Regions from separate parts of the Paenibacillus sp. J23TS9 genome, predicted to be linked through region 1. Evidence: riboswitches for the same ligand, from Rfam matches in the RefSeq annotation. Region 1 holds a riboswitch; the other holds the start of a gene.
The links. A riboswitch is a leader RNA that binds a small molecule or an ion and turns the genes downstream of it on or off. The one in region 1 is predicted to bind cobalamin.

Region 2: it holds a riboswitch for cobalamin, as region 1 does, so the genes downstream of both, KJS65_RS22555 (ABC transporter substrate-binding protein) here and KJS65_RS16695 (ribonucleoside-diphosphate reductase subunit alpha) in region 1, are expected to answer to the same signal.

What each region holds. Positions count from the first base shown of each region.
Region 1 is NZ_BOSG01000002.1:236,517-242,216, forward strand. It holds gene KJS65_RS16675 (sialidase family protein) at 1-178, opposite strand, end outside; gene KJS65_RS16680 (hypothetical protein) at 223-588, opposite strand; tRNA gene KJS65_RS16685 (tRNA-Thr) at 775-846, opposite strand; gene KJS65_RS16690 (MTH1187 family thiamine-binding protein) at 951-1,253, opposite strand; cobalamin riboswitch at 1,552-1,774, shown strand; gene KJS65_RS16695 (ribonucleoside-diphosphate reductase subunit alpha) at 2,021-4,354, shown strand; gene KJS65_RS16700 (ribonucleotide-diphosphate reductase subunit beta) at 4,815-5,700, shown strand, end outside.
Region 2 is NZ_BOSG01000004.1:204,999-210,698, forward strand. It holds gene cobT (nicotinate-nucleotide--dimethylbenzimidazole phosphoribosyltransferase) at 1-129, opposite strand, end outside; gene KJS65_RS22545 (ABC transporter ATP-binding protein) at 178-960, opposite strand; gene KJS65_RS22550 (FecCD family ABC transporter permease) at 957-2,003, opposite strand; gene KJS65_RS22555 (ABC transporter substrate-binding protein) at 2,003-3,010, opposite strand; cobalamin riboswitch at 3,313-3,526, opposite strand; gene KJS65_RS22560 (histidine phosphatase family protein) at 3,664-4,290, opposite strand; gene cbiB (adenosylcobinamide-phosphate synthase CbiB) at 4,281-5,261, opposite strand; gene KJS65_RS22570 (adenosylcobinamide amidohydrolase) at 5,243-5,700, opposite strand, start outside.

The DNA.
Region 1 (5,700 bases):
GTAGTAACGTTGTGCTCCATGTTGCCCCTGCATCGATCGACTTGTATAAGCCAATATTCGGCGGTCCTGCACTGAGATCTACAGCTACCGCCACCATGACCGAGGGGTTCAGCCAATTTACCGCGATGGTTGGCTCAAACTGTGAACTCGTGCTTGGCGAGATTTGTATGTTTACCATGATTACTCCCTTCTTATTATTAAGGAAACCGCGGTTTCCTTAACTTATGGGTTGAGCTGGGCGATTTGAGTGAGTTCTTGCTGCAGCACTTTTTGATGATGAATGACGTTTCCGGATGAATCCGTTCCGAATACATTGATGACTGTATCTGTTGGAACCGTGCCGGTTACAAGGAATTGAACTTCGTAAGAAGTATTGCCTGCAATGTTGAAACCAAGAATTTGAGCCGTGTTCGCATTAATCGTCAGAGAATTGGAATAGACCAGTGACTTACTCACCAAGCTGTTCCATACATAGATGTGATAAACGACGTTGGATGAAAAACTTAAGTTATCATTGCTAATGTTAATAACAAGGTTCGTTGCAGGGCTGGTTCCTGTATTCGTAATGATGCCAGTTGTTAATGCCATGAAATCACGACCTCTCCATTCATTTTTATTACCATATGAGCTCCCTTTCTTTGTTGTGTGGACCATTTAAATGGTAGATTGAATAAAATCAAAAACACCCTCTTCGAATATATGCAGGTGAGAATGCAAATATAAAAAAAAAGCGCGGCCTCCGATTTACTCGGAAAACCGCGCTTTTTGTTTGGATGCTGGTGAAGGGAATTGAACCCCCGGCCTACGCATTACGAGTGCGTTGCTCTACCCCTGAGCTACACCAGCTTATGCAAACCGTCTCATCTAAATGGATCAAACGAAACAAAAACTATTATACAACTTTCACTTCAAAACGCAATACAACTAGGATAAATGGAACTTATTACAGTTTATTGCAGCTTCGCTCGCACGGACTGCAGCTTTTGCGAACTGGATGAAGCTTTGTCGCGTCTGTCGTCCATTTTCACAGAAGTGGACACCCGCTGTGCTCCTGACAGGAAGGGTGCTTCATGCAGTGCCGCAATCGCCTTCCAGACATCTTCCAGCTGTCCCTCAATGATCGTGCTCATGGAAGTCAGCTCATAGCTGATTCCCGGCTGGTTTGCCAGTACCTTCTGCATATCAGCCACATATGCGCTCAAGCTGGTGGTTGCTGTTCCGATTGGAATGACCGTTACCTCTGCAATCGCCATGTTTTTTGCCTCCCTATCCCCATATTTAGATGGTCCGAATGCTGTCCATTGATTCTTTCCTTATTGTATCCAACTCCGGAAAAGATAGCAAAGAACCCAGATTCCCCAAAATTTTTTTTTAATCGCGCCACATCTGCTTTTTTGCCCCAAAGTGGTCATTTTCGGACATTTTTCGAGCACAACCTTTCATCCTCTTAGTAGCAAATTGACCACTTCTCTGCTATAATTCATCTTGCTTGTCTTTTTGATTTTTGTGTTTACAAACACAACATATTGGGTTAAATTAGTATAACAATAACCAAATATAGTGAAAACAGGTGAATCGCGCTCTACCAAGCCCACGATTCCTAATAGGGAAGCACGGTGTAATTCCGTCACGGTCCCGCCACTGTAACCGGATAGCCGAAACGGTTTGTTCTTCGGCAAAAATCGGCAGATGCCACTATGAGCCAGGATGCTTACGGGAAGGTGCCGACGGAAGTTCCGGGAGTCAGGAGACCTGCCTGTTTCGTTCGCACAAACACCTACGAGGAATAGGAAACGTGTTGCCATGAAAATATCTACATATGGTGTGTAGATATATTCTTCTGCGCCCATTTTTGGTGCCTATAAGAATAACATGCAGCATTTTCGGCCTCGCAAGGATCAGGTCGCCGGGAATGCTTTTTGTATGGCCCAGCTTCCTTCCTCAAAGTAAGACTTTTGCTCTTCGATGTATTATTTTTCTTATTATACCAATATTATCTATTTTGAAAGGGGAACTGTACATGCCTCAGCTCGTGACCAAACCGAACAATCGTCAGCTGGCTTTCGATGAAATCCGCCTTTCCGTTTACGCGGACCGCGTTCTGGAAGGATTGGAGATGCTGGATAAGGAGCGCCTGATTCGCGGTGTAACCAGCAAACTGCGCCGGGAGGAAGTTACCGGTGATGAAATCAGCAATGCGTTTACAATGTCGGCGCTTGAGCTTGTAACGAAAGAGGAGCCGAACTGGAAGTTCGCCGCAGCCCGCTCCCTTTTGACTTCTTTATATAAAAAAGCAGCGTACAACCGCCGCTATAAAGCCTATCCAACAGAGCCTTACGGTGCCCTGTATCCTCTCATTACCGATCTTGTGCACAAAGGCATCTATCGTGAAGAGCTTCTGGAATGCTACACCAAAGAACAGATTGAAGAGCTTGGAAAAAGCATCGATCATAGCCGTGATTTGCTGTTTGACTACATAGGTCTTCTCACCCTGTCCGACCGCTATCTCGCCCGTGATTTTGAAGGCCGTGTCATGGAGCTGCCGCAGGAGCGTTATATGGTTATCGCCATGTACCTGATGCACACCGAGCCAGCCGAGAAACGTATGGAGCTTGTAAAAGAAGCCTACTGGGCTATGAGCAATATTTATATGACTGCAGCAACACCAACCATGTCCAATGCCGGCAAAAAGGTCGCTGGACAGCTTTCCAGCTGCTTTATCGATACGGTGGACGACTCGCTTGAAGGTATTTTCGATTCCAACACAGACGTGGCGCGTCTTAGCAAAATGGGCGGCGGCATCGGCGTGTACCTTGGTAAAGTTCGTGCACGCGGATCAGACATCCGTGGCCATAAAAATACCAGCTCCGGCGTTATTCCTTGGATCCGCCAGCTGAATAATACAGCAGTCAGCGTTGACCAGCTCGGCACGCGTAAAGGTGCGGTTGCCGTTTATCTGGATGTTTTCCATAAAGATATCCTGGCCTTCCTGGATCTTAAGCTCAACAACGGTGACGAGCGCATGAGAGCACATGACGTATTCCACGGCATCTGTATTCCTGACTTGTTCATGCAAGCTGTTGAGGAACGCACCGAGTGGAATCTGTTCTGCCCGCATGAAGTTAAGAAAGTGATGGGCTGGAAAGATGAGAAAGGTAATCCGCTTGGCCTGGAGGATTTCTACGATGAGACGGTCGGACAAGGCGCATTCCGCGAAAAATATGCTGAGGCCGTTGACCATCCGCTTCTCTCCCGTATCACAGTGCCTGCGATCGACATCATGAAACGCGTCATGAAGTCTCAGCTCGAAACCGGTACGCCGTACATGTTCTACCGTGACACGGTTAACCGCTCCAACCCGAACAGAGCACATGGTATGGTGTATTCCTCCAACCTGTGTACGGAAATCATGCAGAACCAATCGGCAACCGTGGTGGAAAAGGAAGAGCTCGTGACGAAGGACGGACAGACCCGCATCGTCATCTCCAAAATCCCTGGCGATTTCGTGGTGTGCAACCTGAACTCCATCCATCTGGCCCGCGCTGTTCCGGCAGACGTTCTTGAGCGTCTCATTCCGATCCAAGTGCGCATGCTGGACAATGTCATCGATATTAACAACATTGAAGTGCTGCAAGCACAGTACACCAACAGCCAATACCGCGCTGTAGGTCTGGGCACGTTCGGCCTGCATCATCTGCTGGCACTTGAAGGCATCCGTTGGGAATCCGATGCAGCCGTTGAATATAACGATAATTTGTACGAGAAAATCAACTACCTGCTCATCCGTTCCAGTATGGAGCTGGCTAAAGAAAAAGGCCGCTATGCGAAGTTCGCAGGCTCTGATTGGGAAAGTGGCGCTTACTTCACAAGCCGCGGTTATGTTGACGGCGAGCATGTGGGCAAATTCATCACTACCGAACAGTGGAAAGAGCTTCAATCGGAAGTTCAAGAAAATGGAGTCCGTAATGCATGGCTGTTCGCCATCGCGCCAAACGGCTCAACCTCCATCATTGCCGGCTCTACCGCAAGTATCGATCCATTGTATGACCTGCTTTCGTACGAAGAGAAAACAACATACAAAATTGCCAATCCGGCTCCGGATCTGTCCGAGAAAACGATCTGGTATTATAAAACGGCCTTCACAATCGACCAGAACTGGTCCATTAAAATGGCCGCGGCCCGCCAGCGTCACGTTGACCAAGGCCAAAGCTTCAACCTGTACGTCCGTCCGGATATCCGAGCGACCGACTTCCTTGAGCTGCATATTCATGCCTGGAAAGCCGGCATCAAATCGACGTATTATGTACGCAGCCGCGCGCTGACGATTGAAGAGTGCGAGTCGTGTGCTTCGTAAAGTTTATGAAAAAACCTTTTTCCCAACCCTCCCAAACCCTCCCTTCTTAAGCTTATGCTTCCGAAGTAGCTTCCCTTTGGGAAGCTTTTAGGAGGGCCCCGAGGACTCCGCCCTCTGGACACCCGGAATTTTGGCGGATATTTGAATCTGGGGCGCCTGAGATATAAAGTGTGCTAGGAGCGCTTTCGTCCCTGCTCGTTGCTTTGCAACATTGCTTGGGACACGCTGTAATTTTACGTTTCAAAACCTTTTAACTACGCCAGGGCTTCCCTGTTTTGCTTCGCAAAATGCGGTCGCCCTCGGCTTGTTTTTTTAAAAACAAAACATTAATGCCATAAAGCGTTTGAATGCAACAACTACACCAACGAATTTTCACCCTCATACGATCACAACATCTTGCCGATGTTGATATAGATGCTTTTTTTGTTTTTACAACTAAACCTTAAGGAGTGAACGGACGGTGCAATTGCAGAAAATTTTCAATACCGAAGCGCCAAACCAATCCACACGCATTATTGAAGGGGAATGCTCAGGTATCCTGAACTGGAACGATATCCGCATGCCTCATATGTATAAATTATATAAAGTCCTTTTGCTCAACCACTGGATCGCGGATGAAATTCCGATGTCCAAAGATGCGCAGCAGTTTCCTCATCTCGACGCTGAAGAGCAGCGCACTTTCAAGATTAACATCTCTCTGCTCGCGGTTCTGGATTCCATGCAAACGATGTTTGTCGGAGATGTAAAGAGATATTTTACGGACTCCTCGCTGGAAGCCATCTCGGCCATTATTGGACAACAAGAAGTTGTCCATAACCAATCGTATTCGTACGTGCTATCTTCCATCGTGTCGGAGCAGGAGCAAAAAGAAATTTTTGAATACTGGAAGCATGATCCGGTCCTTCTTGACCGCAATCGCTTCATCTCCGAAATTTATCAGGAGTTCCGTGATGAACAGTCTCCGCAAACCTTCTTCCGCGCGCTCGTGGCGGACTTGATTCTGGAAGGTATTTTCTTTTACAGTACCTTTGCCTTCTTCTACAACCTGGCCCGTGACCAGAAGATGATGGCAACCAGCCAAATGATTTCGTATATCCAGCGCGATGAGAACCAGCACTGCTACTTCTTCGCCGAAGTGTTCAAGCAGCTGCTGAAGGACTTCCCTGAGCTGAATACTCCGGAAAATATGGACTATGTCTACCGCACCATCGACCGCGCGGTTGAGCTTGAAACCAACTGGGCGCATTACACGCTGAGCAACAACCGCGGCATCGACCTGAACGAGTTGTCCGACTACATCAAATACATCGCCAACAAGCGCCTGAAATTGATGGGTATGGAAAAAG
Region 2 (5,700 bases), on a different contig from region 1:
GAGTGATTCCAGCTTCCCAAGGGCACCGGGAGGAACCGTCAAATTACTGATATGTGCTGCTTCCGCGCGGGAAGCCTCAATGTCGAGACCCGTGATCCCTTTAACATATTGTTCTAAAAATGAGTTCATATGTTTTCCTCCCAAGTTCAATCATTTCATTATATATCTACGGAATATCTACGGAGTCTGTCTGGATAAAAGCACCTGCGGCACACCGCTTGCGGGATGGGCAACGACGACAGGCTCCACCTCATAGACGGATCGGATGCGATCCGCCGTCAGCATTTCCTCAGGTGTACCCATGCCAACCTCTCTTCCGTCACGCAGAACAAGCAGCTTGTCGCAATATAACGCAGCCAAATTGAGATCATGCAGTACGGCAATAACGGTTATTCCCGTTTCTCTCCGCCAGTTGGCCACCAGCTCCATGAACTGCTGTTGATATCGGATATCGAGAAAGGTTGTCGGTTCATCAAGCAGCAGAATTTGCGGTTCCTGGGCCATTACCTGTCCCAAAGCCACACGCTGCCGTTGTCCGCCGCTCAACTCATCAAGCGGGCGTTCCGCAAGCTCATGCAGCTCCAGCTTATCCATAATGCCTTCGAGGAGTGAATCCACATCTTCCTTGGAGTCGCGTCCAAGCCAGTCCAGATACGGATAACGCCCCATCTCAAGCACTTCTCTCACGGGATAATGAACGGGTGCGATTCCTTCCTGCTGAAGCACGGCCATCATCCGCGAGAGCTGCTTGCGGCTAAAGTCTGCGACATTCCTGCCGCGGATGTTAATCATCCCCGAACTTACCCGCTCAACTCCCGAAAGCAGATGCATTAGCGTTGATTTACCGCTCCCGTTCGGACCTATGATGCCCCACCACTCGCCTTCACCAATGGTCCAATCCAGGCGATTCAGCGCGGAGATGCCCCCAAACTGTTTGCCTGCGCCCTTTACCTCGATCAAGTGCTTCTCCCCCTTCGCTGCTTCTTGCTGCGGTACAGCAGATAGCCAAAGAACGGTGCGCCTACGAATGCAGTCACTACGCCTAGTGGAATCTCTGTTGGTGCAAGTACGGAACGCGCAAGCGTGTCTGCCCACACCATAAATATACCACCGCCGATAGCCGAAAGCGGAACAATATACCGGTAGTCGGGACCCGTTATCAGCCGGATCGCATGCGGGATAACCAATCCTACAAAGCCGATCACCCCGGCCATAGACACGGCGGCAGCCGTCAGCAGCGTGCTGACCAGAAGTACAACAATCTTAAGTCCCTCTACATTCACACCCAGATGTGCCGCCTGATGCTCACCGAGAGACAGCAGATTCAGAGAACGTGCCCGGCTCCAGATGAGCAGGAATCCTACCAGAAAATACGGCAAAAGGATGGCCGTATACGACCATCCACGCAGGCTTAAGCTGCCCATTGTCCAATATAAGATTTCATTGACCGTCTGCTTGGACATCGCCGTCAGAAAAGAAACGATCGCCCCAAGGAAGGACTGCATCACAACACCTGAAAGAATCAGGCTGTTCGTTGGAATTTTGCCTCCCTCACGGGCTAGAGCCATAACGCTCCATAATGTCACTGAACCGGTGACAAAGGCCACCGCAGGCAGCGTCCATGCCCCGATCAACGAGTACTGCATACCAAAAAAGATGAGAATCGACGCGCCAACCGCCGAGCCGGAGGATACTCCAAGCGTAAACGGATCGGCGAGCGGATTCCGCAGGACCCCTTGAAAACCGGATCCCGCTACCGCAAGGGCTGCACCGACCAGCATGCCTAGCAGCACGCGGGGCAGCCGCACCTTGATGATGATTTGCTCAAAGGACGGATTCCATGTCGGATGAATCGCATCTCCGATCCAAGGCAATCGGTGAAGCACAATGAGAGCAATATCCTTGATCGGCAGTGCGACCGAGCCGATCCCCAGACAGATCAGCAGGGTCAGCAGCAGCAGTACGATGCCAATCCCTCCGTAACCTGCCAGTTTTTTGCTCATTATTTAAACAGCTCCGGATAAATGGCTTTCGCTACTTCCTGAAGGCCTTGCGTTACGCGCGGACCCGGGCGGCTCAGCAAGTTGTCATCCAGTCCGATAACGGCCCCGTTCTTCACAGCTGTAATCTGGTCCCAGCCGCTGCGGCCCTTAATGATGTCTCCCAGACCCTTTTTGGTTTTGTCATCAATGACGCTTTTAGCAAACAAAATCACATCAGGATTATCCTTAATAATCTTCTCTTCGCTGATTTCATTCCAGCCCTGTGTATCTGCGGCCACATTGATTCCGCCGGCAAGATTAATCAGTTCGTCCATAAACTCGCCTTTACCTACGGTCCAGCCCGGAGAGAACTCGATGTATACTTTTTTCTTCTGATCATCAGTCAAAGATTTGACAGCCTCTACAACCTTGCTCTCTTCCTCTTTCATCTGATCGATGACTTTTTTAGCCTCAGCCTGATGATCTGTAATTTGTCCGTATGTCTCCATATTCTTAATGACATCGTCCACGGTCTTCGGATCGGTTTTGAAAATCGGGATGCTGAGATCACGAAGCTTCTTCACCGCATCCTCACTCATCGAGATACCTGTAAATACCACATCCGGTTCGGCTGCAATGATTGCCTCCTCATTCGGCTTCATAATGCCGCCCATCTTAGGCTTGGACTTTGCCGTTTCTGGATAATCATCGTAATCGGACACGCCCACGATTTCATCATTCAGTCCAATCGCGAATAGTGCCTCGGTTTCAGCCGGGGATACCGAAACGATATGCTTCGGAGCTTCCTTGAATGTAAAGGATTGTCCTGTTGCATCCTGCAAGGTTAATGGGTATGTGGTTTTCAGACTATCTGTCTGGGCCGGCTGGGTCGTTTCCTGTTTGGCAGTTTCCGGCTGCTGTGCCGCTTGGCTATCCTTGGATTCATTGCCGCAAGCCGCAAGCGATAATGCGAGCAGCAGCGCTGCAATGCCGGTTGACCATCTTTTTACTGACGATTTCAAGTTCATGTACTGGTTCTCTCCTCTTTTTGGTTCGGTATTTGTTGACACAAAAGAGGCCTGGCGGTATGGATTACCATGAATACTGCTTGACGGAATACATCACAGGAAAAACAAGCCTTCGGCGTTAAAAATACCGAAGGAGCGCATAGGCTTTCCCAACAAAAAACCCTGATTCTTGTATCAAGAACCAGGGATTACGTCTGCTCGGACTTTTGAGGCAGCAGCCGCGGTCAGGCCGGCGCCACCAATCTGCACGTGAATTCGGCAGTGTACAAAAGTGCTAGATCGTAATCCTTTCCTCGAAGGACCGTCATTATTCTCATGAGGCAGGTCTCCTGACTTACAGGCTTGGCAATATCATCCCGGCCTTCCCATTCCTCCTACAGGCGGAACAGTGGCGTATGGGGATATACCTGTTTTACAGTGGCGGGACCGTGCCGGATTTGCACCGGCTTCCCTTTTCACCCGGAAAGAAATAAGCGGCAGCAGCCGTTTTCCAGGACCTCATCAGTTATCATTATTCATTTATTGTCCAGGCAATGCATCTCTAGTTTCTGATTATAGGTGAAATGCTACATCCTTACAACGACATATTTCATAACAACAGCATGTTTGAACTAATGTGTGGCTGCCCCTCACGAGGAACCTTCATGCCCACGTCAGATCATCCGAAGATCCACGCCCGCCCAGCTCTCTCCTCTATGTTTCATCGTTAAAATGAGGAGATTGCCCGGCTCTACTCGGATATCCCAAAAGCCCTTGCCGGGCATGAGGAGGGATACGATTTGCCGGATTACGCCGCCATGAGCCACCAGAAGCACGGAGGCTGGTGAAGCGGATTTGTGCTTCTTTTCCCGTTCTGCTGAGTTCAGCATAAATTCCAGAAACGCTGCAATTCTTCGTTCAAACGATACCCAAGCCTCACCCTCCGGAGGCGTAATATGCTGCGGATCATCCAGCCATTGCCGGTACAAGGCCACATCCTTGAGCTGATCATAGGTATGTCCTTCCCAATCTCCAAAATCCATTTCACGCAAGGCACTATCGTATATGGCGCCTGCAGAAAGATCCGGGCGTACTGCATGTAAGCTTTCGCGGCAGCGTGCAAGATCACTGCAATAGACGCTGCAGAAGGAAATTCCTTTTAATTTGCCGCTGGCAGAAATCAGCTCCTCACGGCCTTGAAGGCTGAGGCTGAGATCCGTGTGTCCCAAATATCTTTTCTGTTCATTCCATAGGGTGGAGCCATGTCTCATGAGTACGAGCTCCATCCGCTTTATGTCCATAAAGTACCCCCTGCTCCCCAAACCACCAGCAGTTCAAGGACGACGAACAATACCGAAACCGTTAACAGAAGCCGGTTCGTGAGCCGGATATCCCTGGCTTCCATGGGTCTGGTCGCATCGCCCATATACGCCCGGAACGAAGAAACGCCATGGTACACATTCGTTCCCCCGAGCCGGATACCCAGCGCACCCGCAACAGCCGATTCGGGAAAGCCGCTGTTCGGGCTCGGATGCCTTCTTGCATCGCGGCGTACCATGCGGAAGGCGCGTTTGTAATCCATTCTGAGAATCAGCGCAGATAACGTTAGCAGAAGCGCCGTCAGCCTTGCCGGAATCCAGTTGGCAATATCGTCGAGCCTTGCCGATGCCCAGCCGAGATGAATATATTTTTCATTCTTGTAGCCTACCATCGAGTCCAATGTGTTCACTGCACGGTATGCCATGGCCAGGGGAGTCCCGCCGATCAGCGCATACAAAAGCGGAGAAATCACCGCATCCACGATATTCTCAGCTACCGTTTCCACCGTCCCGCGTACTATCTCAGGCTCATCCAGATGGGAGGTTTCCCGCCCGACAATCATACCAAGACTGTTTCGGGCAGCCGGCAGATCACCTTGTTTCAAATGACGGTATACCTCCAGCCCAGCGTCCTTCAGCCCTTTGACGGCGATCGTCGTGGCGATCAGCACCACTTCTGCAGCCCAGGCAAGCCAGGGATGAATCAGGCTGAGCAGCTTTAGCAGCGCCCATGTGATGACGAGCGAGCCTCCAGCCACCAGCACCGGAAGCAGGACACCTGCCCTTTTCAGATTTTCGAGCTGAAAGCTGCGGCGAATCCATGCCTCCAGTTTTTTGATCGCTTTTCCCATGCCAATGACCGGATGCGGAATCCACCTTGGATCGCCGATCAGCAGATCCAGAATAAAGGCCGCTGCCAACATCACAATCGCCGTTAGCTCTGCTCCGCCCATGCCGTGATGAGTCCCTCCTTCACCGCATCATATACGGCTCGTCCAATCATCGCGCCGAGATGCGTTGCCGTTCCCGCATATTGATGCTCAACCGGACAGGCTGCGCTCTGGCTTACCCCCAGGATGATCGCATCCGAGGTGGTGCCTGTCGCCACCTGACCGTTCTCCGCATCACGCACATTCAGATCGGCAAGGGCTGCCGCCTTGGCCTCCACGGCTGTCATCACCGCATTGACCATTGCAGCCTGAGTCAGCTTGGCATCAATGAGCAGCATAATGTTGACCGTTCCCGGGCTGTACGCCGGAAATGTTGTCCGCTCCGAGCCCGCTCTTGCCGCGTTGGAGGTTCCGGAGGTTACGCAGCAAAAAACAGCGGCCTCATCATTCTTCTCTTCCATCACGGATGCATGCCGCAGCTGTACTGCGGTTAATAGCCCCG